DNA from 2 places in the Streptomyces sp. NPDC015532 genome. Region 1 is predicted to be linked to the other one. Evidence: predicted binding sites of a transcription regulator. Region 1 holds the regulator's gene; the other holds the start of a gene.
What was found. Region 1 encodes HspR, which represses chaperone genes until heat shock. Its sites were predicted from a motif close to TTGAGNNNNNNNNNCTCAA; they were not measured.
Positions count from the first base shown of each region.

Region 2: the regulator HspR is predicted to act here: its motif matches at 3,784-3,802, upstream of lon (endopeptidase La).

Region 1 is NZ_JBIBSY010000005.1:456,533-461,735, reverse strand. It holds gene ACF07B_RS19650 (sugar ABC transporter substrate-binding protein) at 1-321, opposite strand, end outside; gene ACF07B_RS19645 (heat shock protein transcriptional repressor HspR) at 1,056-1,508, opposite strand; gene dnaJ (molecular chaperone DnaJ) at 1,516-2,703, opposite strand; gene grpE (nucleotide exchange factor GrpE) at 2,737-3,396, opposite strand; gene dnaK (molecular chaperone DnaK) at 3,393-5,203, opposite strand, start outside.
Region 2 is NZ_JBIBSY010000009.1:165,270-170,472, reverse strand. It holds gene ACF07B_RS25780 (MarR family winged helix-turn-helix transcriptional regulator) at 1-40, opposite strand, end outside; gene ACF07B_RS25775 (lysozyme) at 359-1,177, shown strand; gene lon (endopeptidase La) at 1,347-3,761, opposite strand; gene ACF07B_RS25765 (hypothetical protein) at 3,976-4,254, shown strand; gene ACF07B_RS25760 (spermidine synthase) at 4,903-5,203, shown strand, end outside.

The DNA of each region.
Region 1 (5,203 bases):
CGCGATCGTCACCGAGTCCACCGCGTCCACGAGGATGACGTCGACCTTGTCGTCGATCATCTGCTGCATCTGGCGGAGCTGCTTGGCGGCGTCCTGCTCCGCGTTCAGGTAGAGGACGTCACCCTTCTTCTCGGTGAGCTTCTGGACCTGCTCCCGGATGATCGGGTAGTCGAACTTCTCGTAACGGGTGTTCCCCTTCTCCGGAAGGAGCAGGCCGACCGTGATGTCGTCGCCCTTGGTGGCGCTGGCCGTGGTACCACTCCCACCGAAGTCGACCACGCCGCATCCGGCGAGGGTGAGGGCCGTGGCGGACGAGGCCACGGCTATGACGGTACGGCGGAGGCCGGTGTTACGAGTCTTCACATCAGGTGCCTTCCGGGCGAGGTTGCAGCATTGCGACCCAGGTGGCTGAAAGCCAACGCGGCGATCACCTCAGCGTCAAGGAGTAACCACTTAACGAGATGGCAACGGCGTTTCGTGTTCCACAAGTGAACGCGACGGGAAAAGACTACGCCCATCCACCGACCGATCCCCTCAGCTTCACCTTCTGTCATTCACACAAACATCCGACATCCGTTCACAGGAGTCGTGATCGCCGACGGTTTTTAACCGCCGTTGACGATCGATCAGACCCGAAGGAACACATGGACAGAGGCACTCCCGCGCGAGGTGCCCCCACCTCGGCCCCCGCGCCCGCCCCCGCGAACGGGCCGCCCGGCGCGGCCGGCGCGGGCGCCTCCGGAGTGACCAAGCGCACACCGCCCGTCCATTGACGCCATTTCCACGCGAACACGTCTTATCGCCGTCCGCCCGCGTACAACGAGAAGGACAACCTGAACCCCCGCCATCGGGCTTATGCGGACGACATACGCGAAACAGCCCTCGGGAAGAACATTTCAGCCACTCGGTCAAAAGCGGTCAGCCCCGCGCCTTCCGGCCGGAAGGCGCACGCGAAGAGGCCCGGAGGTCGATGACCTCCGGGCCTCTTCGCGTTCGTCCGGGTACCGCCCCGGGCGACCGAGCTCTGGCCGGTCGCCCGCTCGGGACGCCGGGTTCTAGTCCGTCGCCCGCTTGGGGCGCCACACCACCAGCGCGCTGGTGTGCTGGACCTCCTGGTACGGGACCAGGTCACGCCGGTAGGAGGCGTGCACGGCGGCCTCGCGCTGCTGCATGGCGGCCGCGGCGCCGTCGAGGGCCGACTCCAGCTCCGCGACACGGGACTGGAGCGCGGCCACCTGGTTCTCCAGCTCGATGATGCGCTTGATGCCGGCGAGGTTGATGCCCTCGTCCTGCGACAACTGCTGGACGGTGCGCAGCAGCTCGATGTCACGGGCCGAGTAACGGCGGCCCCGGCCGGCCGTGCGGTCGGGAGAGACCAGACCGAGCCGGTCGTACTGACGCAGCGTCTGCGGGTGCAGCCCGGAGAGCTGGGCCGCCACCGAGATGACGTAGACCGGGGTCTCCTCGGTCAGTTCATAGGGGTTGCGTCGACGACCGGTCGTGTCCATGGCTCCGTCATGCTCCCTTCGCGGCCTGGAACAGCTCCGCCCGCGGATCCTCACCCGCGGTCGCCTCGCGATACGCCTCCAGCGCGTCACGAGCCTTGCCGGACAGGTCCTGGGGAACCGCCACCTCGACGGTCACCAGGAGGTCGCCCCGTGTGCCGTCCTTGCGGACCGCGCCCCTGCCCCGGGCGCGCATGGTCCGTCCGTTGGGCGTGCCCGGCGGCAGCTTCAGGGTCACCGGGGGGCCGCCCAGCGTCGGCACCTTCACCTCGCCGCCCAGTGCCGCCTCCGCGAAGGTGACGGGCACGGTGACGGTCAGGTTGTCGTCCTTGCGGCCGAAGACCGGGTGGGCGTCCACATGGACGGTGACGTACAGGTCACCGGCCGGGCCGCCCCGCTCGCCCGGCGCGCCCTTGCCCCGCAGCCGGATCCGCTGGTTGTCGCTGACCCCCGCGGGGATGCGGACCTGCATCGTGCGGGACGACTTGGCCCGCCCGCTGCCCGCGCACTCCATGCAGGGGTGCTCCGCGATCAGACCGCGGCCCTTGCAGTCCGGGCAGGGGTCCGTGAGCGAGAACCCGCCGCCCGAGCCCCGCGCCACCTGGCCGGTGCCGACACAGGTCGGGCACACGCGCGGTGTGCCGTTCTTGTCGCCGGTTCCCGAACAGGCCTTGCAGGGCGCCTGCGAGGTCATGCGCAGCGGAACGGTCGCGCCGTCCACCGCCTCCGTGAAGGAGAGCGTGACCTCGGTGTCGATGTCCTGGCCGCGCCTGGGCTGCGTACGCGTGCCCGTGGTGGGCCCGCCCCGGTTGAACAGGCCCCCGAAGACGTCGCCTATGCCGCCGCCGAAGCCGCCGGCTCCTCCCGCTCCCTGGCCCTGGGCACCGCCTCCGAAGAGGTCACCCAGGTCGAAGTTGAAGTTGCCGCCGCCCGCGCCGGGACCCGGCCGGAAGCCACCGCTGCCGAAGAGGGCACGCGCCTCGTCGTACTCCTTGCGCTTCTTGGGATCGCCGAGCACGTCGTTCGCCTCGGAGATCTCCTTGAAGCGCTCCTCGGCCTTGGCGTTGCCCTTGTTGGCGTCCGGGTGGAACTCGCGGGCGAGCTTCCGGTACGCCTTCTTGATCTCGGCCTCGGTGGCGTCCTTGGGGACGCCGAGGACCTTGTAGAAGTCCTTCTCGATGAAGTCCTTGGTGCTCATCCCCGACGTCCCTCCTTCCTCGTCCGTTCAAGCTCAGCCCTCGTCCGGGCCACCGCTCTCCTTGTCCTCCGCCGCCTCGGCCTGATCCTCGGCCTTGACCGGCTGCGCCCCGGGCTGCGGCTCGGCGACGGCCACCCGCGCGGGGCGGATGGTGCGTTCGCCGAAGCGATACCCCGGCTGCAGAATCGCCACGCACGTCGTCTCCGTGACGTCCGGCGCGTACGAGTGCATCAGGGCCTCGTGGATCGTCGGGTCGAAGGGCTCGCCCTCCTTGCCGAACTGCTGGAGTCCCATCTTCGCCGCGACGGTCTCCAGGGATTCGGCGACGGACTTGAATCCGCCGACGAGTTCCCCGTGGTCCCGCGCGCGGCCGATGTCGTCGAGCACGGGCAGGAGTTCGGTCAGGAGGCTCGCCACGGCGACCTCCCTGACCGCGATCCGGTCGCGCTCGACGCGGCGGCGGTAGTTCTGGAACTCGGCCTGGAGCCGCTGGAGGTCCGCGGTGCGCTCGGTGAGCGCCATGCGGGCCTGGTCCAGCTGGGCCGTCAGGCCGGTCAACTGTGCTGCTGCGTCCCCGTCCGGGGCCGCCGCCCCCTCCGCAGAGGGGGTGGCGGACTGCGGCTCGGCGTCGTCAGAGGTGGCGCCGGAAGGGACGTCGGGCTGCTCTTCGAAGCCCGGGGTCTCCTCCGTCACGCGGCACCGTCCCGGCGGTCCTCGTCGACGATCTCGGCGTCGACGACGTCGTCGTCGGCCTTCGGGGCCTCGGCGCCGTGGGCGTCGCCGCCCGTGGCCTGGGAGGCCTGGGCGTCGGCGTACATGGCCTGGCCGAGCTTCTGCGAGACCGCGGCGACCTTCTCGGTGGCGGTGCGGATCTCGGCGATGTCCTCGCCCTTGAGCGCGGCCTTCAGCTCCTCGACGGAGGCCTCGACCTCGGTCTTGATCTCACCGGGGACCTTGTCCTCGTTGTCCTTGAGGAACTTCTCGGTCTGGTAGACGAGCTGCTCGCCCTGGTTGCGGGTCTCGGCGGCCTCGCGGCGGGCGTGGTCCTCCTCCGCGTACTTCTCGGCCTCCTGGCGCATGCGGTCGACCTCGTCCTTCGGCAGCGAGGAGCCGCCGGTGACGGTCATCTTCTGCTCCTTGCCCGTGCCGAGGTCCTTCGCGGTCACGTGCATGATGCCGTTGGCGTCGATGTCGAAGGCGACCTCGATCTGCGGGACACCGCGCGGGGCGGGCGGCAGACCGGTCAGCTCGAACATGCCGAGCTTCTTGTTGTACGCCGCGATCTCGCGCTCGCCCTGGTAGACCTGGATCTGGACGGACGGCTGGTTGTCCTCGGCCGTCGTGAAGATCTCGGAGCGCTTGGTCGGGATCGTGGTGTTGCGCTCGATGAGCTTGGTCATGATCCCTCCCTTGGTCTCGATACCGAGGGACAGCGGGGTCACGTCGAGGAGCAGGACGTCCTTGACCTCACCCTTGAGGACACCGGCCTGGAGGGCCGCGCCGATGGCGACGACCTCGTCCGGGTTCACGCCCTTGTTGGCCTCGTTGCCGCCGGTCAGCTCCTTGACGAGCTCGGCGACGGCGGGCATACGGGTGGAGCCACCGACGAGAACGACGTGGTCGATCTCGGACAGCTGGATGCCGGCGTCCTTGATGACGTTGTGGAACGGCGTCTTGCAGCGCTCCAGGAGGTCGGCCGTCAGCTGCTGGAACTGGGCGCGCGTGAGCTTCTCGTCCAGGTGCAGCGGGCCCTCGGCGGAGGCCGTGATGTAGGGCAGGTTGATCGAGGTCTCGGTGGACGAGGACAGCTCGATCTTGGCCTTCTCGGCGGCCTCGCGCAGACGCTGGAGCGCCATCTTGTCCTTGGCGAGGTCCACACCGTGACCGGAGCGGAACTGCTGCACCAGGTAGTCGACGACGCGCTGGTCCCAGTCGTCACCACCGAGGTGGTTGTCACCGTTGGTGGCCTTCACCTCGACGACGCCGTCGCCGATCTCCAGGAGGGACACGTCGAAGGTGCCGCCACCGAGGTCGAAGACGAGGATCGTCTGGTCGTCCTTGTCGAGGCCGTACGCCAGGGCGGCGGCGGTCGGCTCGTTGACGATACGAAGGACGTTGAGACCGGCGATCTCACCGGCTTCCTTCGTCGCCTGACGCTCGGAGTCGTTGAAGTACGCGGGGACGGTGATGACCGCGTCGGCCACCTTCTCACCCAGGTACGCCTCGGCGTCGCGCTTCAGCTTCTGCAGGATGAAGGCGCTCATCTGCTGCGGGTTGAAGCTCTTGCCGTCGAGCTCGATCTTCCAGTCGGTGCCCATGTGACGCTTCACCGAACGGATGGTCCGGTCCACGTTCGTGACCGCCTGGCGCTTGGCGACCTCGCCGACGAGCACCTCGCCGTTCTTCGCGAAGGCGACGACGGACGGCGTGGTCCTGGCGCCTTCGGCGTTGGTGATGACGGTGGGCTCGCCGCCTTCGAGAACGCTGACGACGGAGTTAG
Region 2 (5,203 bases), on a different contig from region 1:
ATTCGACCGGACGTCCGGCGTCGTTTCCGCCCTCGTGCACGTCAGCACCCCTGACCCGGTTTCCCGATCCTGAAAGTTTCTGCCAGAACTCGCCGTTGCCGCAGCTCCGCCAGTATTTCGCAGGCGTAGACCAACGGCAGCCCCCGGCCCCTCTTCCCACGCCGTCGTCTACGTGCGTAGCTTCTTTATCAGACACCTTTACTGGCATGCGCACGCCACTCCCAGGTCAAGGTCGACCTGATCCCCCCGGGGCACGCATGCCCCCGCTTTTCCCCCCACCGAGCTCCCCCGAGCTCCCCCTGGGCTCCCCCGAGCTCCCCCGGGCTCCGGAGCTCCCTCGCCCTTCGGAGGCACGCACATGTCCGTGCACAGATCCGGAACGGCCCGCCGCCTGCGACTGCTCGCGGCAGGAACCCTGCTCGCCGCCTTCTCCCTCCTCTCCACCCTCCCTTCCTCCGCCGCCGACACCCCCGCCCGGGGCTCCGCCAGGCTGGGCATGGGGGTCATCGCCCATGACGGTCAGGACGGTACGCCGTCCACCGGTGACGCCACCCAGACGGAAGGGGTGGACGTCGCCGGCTACCAGGGCAACGTCGCCTGGTCGACGCTGTGGAACAGCGGGGTCAGGTGGGCCTACACCAAGGCGAGCGAGGGGACGTACTACACGAACCCGTACTTCGCCCAGCAGTACAACGGCGCGTACAACATCGGCATGATCCGCGGGTCGTACCACTTCGCGACCCCGGACACCACGACCGGCGCCACCCAGGCCAACTACTTCGTCGACCACGGCGGCGGCTGGTCGGGCGACGGCAAGACGATGCCCGGCACCCTCGACATCGAGTGGAACCCGTACGGGGCCGCCTGTTACGGCAAGACGCAGAGCGCGATGGTCAGCTGGATCAGCAGCTTCCTCACCCAGTACAAGGCCAGGACCGGCCGTGACGCGGTGATCTACACGGCCGCGAGCTGGTGGACCCAGTGCACCGGCAACTACGGCGGCTTCGCCTCCGCCAGCCCGCTGTGGATCGCGCGCTACGCCTCCGATCCGGGGACGCTCCCGGCGGGCTGGGGCTTCTACACGATGTGGCAGTACACGTCGTCAGGACCGACGGTCGGGGACCACGACAAGTTCAACGGTGCGCTCGACCGGGTCCAGGCACTGGCCAAGGGCTGACACACCTGCGCACAGCAGGACGGCCGCCGTACAGCAGGACACCTGACGTACAGCAGAGCACCTGACGAACAGCAGGGCGTCTGACGTACGGCGAAGCGCCCGACGCGCGGCACGGCGAAGGCCCGGGCCTCCCTCACGGGACCCGGGCCTTCCCTTCCGGCACCGTCCGTCACGCCGCTACCGGAACCTCCGACACCGCGCCGTTCGTCGCCGGCGCCAGTGCCAGCTCCAGGACCTGGCGGACGTCCGTGACGGTGTGGACGTCGAGCTTCTCCAGGACCTCGGCCGGGACGTCGTCCAGATCGGCCTCGTTGCGCTTGGGGATGATCACGGTCGTGACACCCGCCCGGTGCGCGGCGAGCAGCTTCTGCTTCACCCCGCCGATCGGCAGGACACGGCCGGTCAGCGACACCTCACCCGTCATGGCCACATCGGTGCGGACCAGCCGGCCCGACAGCAGCGACGCCAGGGCGGTCGTCATCGTGACGCCCGCGCTCGGGCCGTCCTTGGGGACCGCGCCCGCCGGGAAGTGGATGTGCGCGCCCCGGTCCTTCAGGTCGCCGACGGGGAGTTCGAGCTCCGCGCCGTGCGAGCGCAGGAAGGAGAGCGCGATCTGCGCCGACTCCTTCATCACGTCTCCGAGCTGGCCGGTGAGGGTCAGTCCGGCCGCGCCCGTCTCCGGGTCGGCCAGGGACGCCTCCACATAGAGGACGTCACCGCCCGCGCCGGTGACCGCGAGACCCGTGGCGACGCCGGGCACCGCCGTACGGCGTTCGGCCGGGTCCTGCGCCGACTCGGGCACGTGGTGCGGACGCCCGATCAGATCGCGCAGCTCGGCCTCGGTCACCGTGAACGGCAGTTCCCTGCGCCCCAGTTCGTGCTGGGCCGCGACCTTGCGCAGCAGCCGGGCGATGCCCCGCTCCAGGTTCCGCACGCCCGCTTCCCGGGTGTACTCCCCCGCGAACTTGCGCAGCGCGCTCTCGTCGAGGACGACCTCGTCCTTCTCCAGGCCCGCCCGCTCCAGTTGGCGCGGCAGCAGGTGGTCCCGGGCGATGACGACCTTCTCGTCCTCGGTGTAGCCGTCGAGGCGGACCAGCTCCATACGGTCGAGCAGGGCCTCCGGGATGGCTTCCAGGACGTTGGCCGTGGCGAGGAACACGACGTCGGAGAGGTCGAGTTCGACCTCCAGGTAGTGGTCGCGGAAGGTGTGGTTCTGCGCCGGGTCGAGGACTTCGAGCAGCGCCGCCGCCGGGTCGCCCCGGAAGTCGGAGCCGACCTTGTCGATCTCGTCGAGCAGGACCACCGGGTTCATCGACCCGGCCTCCTTGATGGCGCGGACGATCCGGCCGGGCAGCGCGCCGACGTACGTACGGCGGTGTCCGCGGATCTCGGCCTCGTCCCGGACGCCACCGAGGGCGACGCGGACGAACTTGCGGCCCATGGCGTGCGCGACGGACTCGCCGAGCGAGGTCTTGCCGACCCCAGGCGGCCCGACGAGCGCGAGCACGGCACCGCCGCGCCGGCCTCCGACGATTCCGAGACCCCGCTCGGAGCGCCGCTTGCGCACGGCGAGGTACTCGGTGATGCGCTCCTTCACGTCCTCCAGACCTGCGTGCTCGGCGTCGAGCACGGCCTGGGCGCCCCTGATGTCGTACGCGTCCTCGGTCCGTTCGTTCCACGGCAGCTCCAGGACGGTGTCGAGCCAGGTCCGGATCCAGCTTCCCTCGGGCGACTGGTCACTGGACCGCTCCAGCTTCTCGACCTCCTTGAGGGCGGCCTCGCGGACGCTCTCGGGAAGGTCGGCGGCCTCGACCCGGGCGCGGTAGTCGTCGGACTCGTCCTCGCCGTCCTCTCCCTTGAGGTCGCGCAGCTCCTTGCGTACGGCTTCCAGCTGGCGCCGCAGCAGGAACTCGCGCTGCTGCTTGTCGACGCCCTCCTGGACGTCCTTGGCGATGGACTCGGCGACATCCTGCTCGGCGAGGTGCTCGCGGAGCTGTTCGGTGGCGAGCTTGAGCCGGGCCACCGGGTCGGCGGTCTCCAGCAGCTCGACCTTCTGCTCGACGGAAAGGAACGGTGAGTAACCGGAATTGTCGGCAAGGGCGGAAACGTCGTCGATCTGCTGCACCCGGTCCACGACCTGCCAGGCGGCGCGCCTGCGCAGCCAGCTCGTGGCCAGGGCCTTGTACTCCTTCACCAGGTCCGCGACCCGGCCGGGCAGCGGGTCGGGCACGGTCTCCTCGACCCGGGTGCCCTCGACCCACAGGGCCGCACCGGGGCCCGTGGTCCCCGCGCCCACCTTCACGCGCCCGCGGCCTCGGATCAGCGCGCCCGGGTCGCCGTCGGCCAGCCGGCCGACCTGCTCGACCGTGCCGAGCACACCGGTGCTCGCGTAGGTCCCGTCGATACGCGGCACCAGGAGTACCTGAGGCTTTCCGGGCGTTGAACGGGCGGCGGCCTGAGCGGCCTCCACCGCGGCCCGCACATCGGGGTCGTTCAGATCCAGCGGAACCACCATTCCGGGCAGCACTACCTCGTCGTCGAGCGGCAGCACGGGCAGAGTGAGTGATGCGGACGTCGAAGCCATGATCTCCCCTTCGGCAGTCAAGTTGAGCTATGTCGACTCAATGCACGGGGGCTCCGCAATGTTCCCCGGAGGCCGTTCGCTGTGAGCGATCGCTTGTGAACCGCCGTGGGCGCCCCGGCCACGTGGGCTTCGGGGCCTCGCGGGCCGTGCCCGGGACCCCTCGCGGGCCGTGCCCGGGATGCGAGGTGGCCGACGGCCTCGGATGGTTGGAGTCATGAACCATCACCTCGCCCAGAACAAGATCGACATCGACACCCGGCTCGTCACGGCGGGTGCCGTCCTCACCGCGGCCGGTGTCGTGGTGGCGTGCACCGGCATGGGCATCGCGGCCGCCGCCGTGTTCGCCGCGGGCCGGCGCATGATCCGCGCCATGGACGTGCCGCCGTCACAGGTGGCGGCCATGAAGTGGCGGCAGGCCAAGGAGGCCTCCCTGGCGGGCGCGCAGGCCTGGCAGTCCGCGTCCGACACCCAGAACGGGGCGCCCCTCCGCTAGCCGGGCGCCCGGCCGCCCCTCCGATGGCTCAACGGGTCCCTTCTTGTCCGCAGGGGGGAGGAACGGAGAGACCCGTGAGCCGCTCGGGGAGCGCCCCGACGGAGAGCGCGCGAAGGCCGACGGGGGACGGAAACGCCCGGCGGGTGAGCGTGAAGGCCGGGCCGTCGGACGCGGAGGCCCGGCCGGGGAAGGCGCAACTCGGTCGGTGCGGGTGAGGGCCTTGCAGTAAAGGTGAAGGCCCGGTCGGCAGGAGTGAAGGCCCGACCGGTAAAGGTGAGGGCTCAGCCGGTAGGGGTGAGGGCCTTGCCGGTGAAGCCTCGGTCGGTGGCGTCAAGGCTCGGCCGGGGCAGCGCCCGAGGCTTCCGGGCCCGGCCGGTGGCACCGAGGCCCGGTCGGCGGAGCCGCAGCTCGGTCGGCGGAGCCGCAGCTCGGTCGGCGGAGCCGAGGCTCGGCAGGTGGGCCGCGCCCGAGGCGTCCGGGCTCGGCCGGTGACGCCGAGGCTCGGCCGGTGGCGCCGAGGCTCGGTCGGGCCGGGGCCGAAGGGGCCGGCCCGGGGTCGCGTCAACCTCGGGGTGCCCGCCGTCACCCCGCCCCCGTCCTCCGGGAATTCCCGCGACCCGTACAGGTGAAAATGCCAGGATGGCGGCCATGACCGCCTCGTACGAGACGCCCGAAGTCATCGACCGCCGTCAGAGCCCGTACGGCGAGGTCGTGCTGCGGCGCCACGGAGCACTGCTCCAGATCATCGCCAACGGATGCTTCCTGATGGACACGTCCGACGGGCGCTCCGAGCGGCTGCTCATGGACGCGGCGTACGACGCGCTGGACGGGCGCCCGGAGCCGAGCGTGCTGATCGGCGGGCTCGGTGTCGGGTTCTCGCTGGCGCACGCCGCGGCCGACCGCCGCTGGGGACGCATCACCGTTGTCGAGCGCGAACGGGCCATCATCG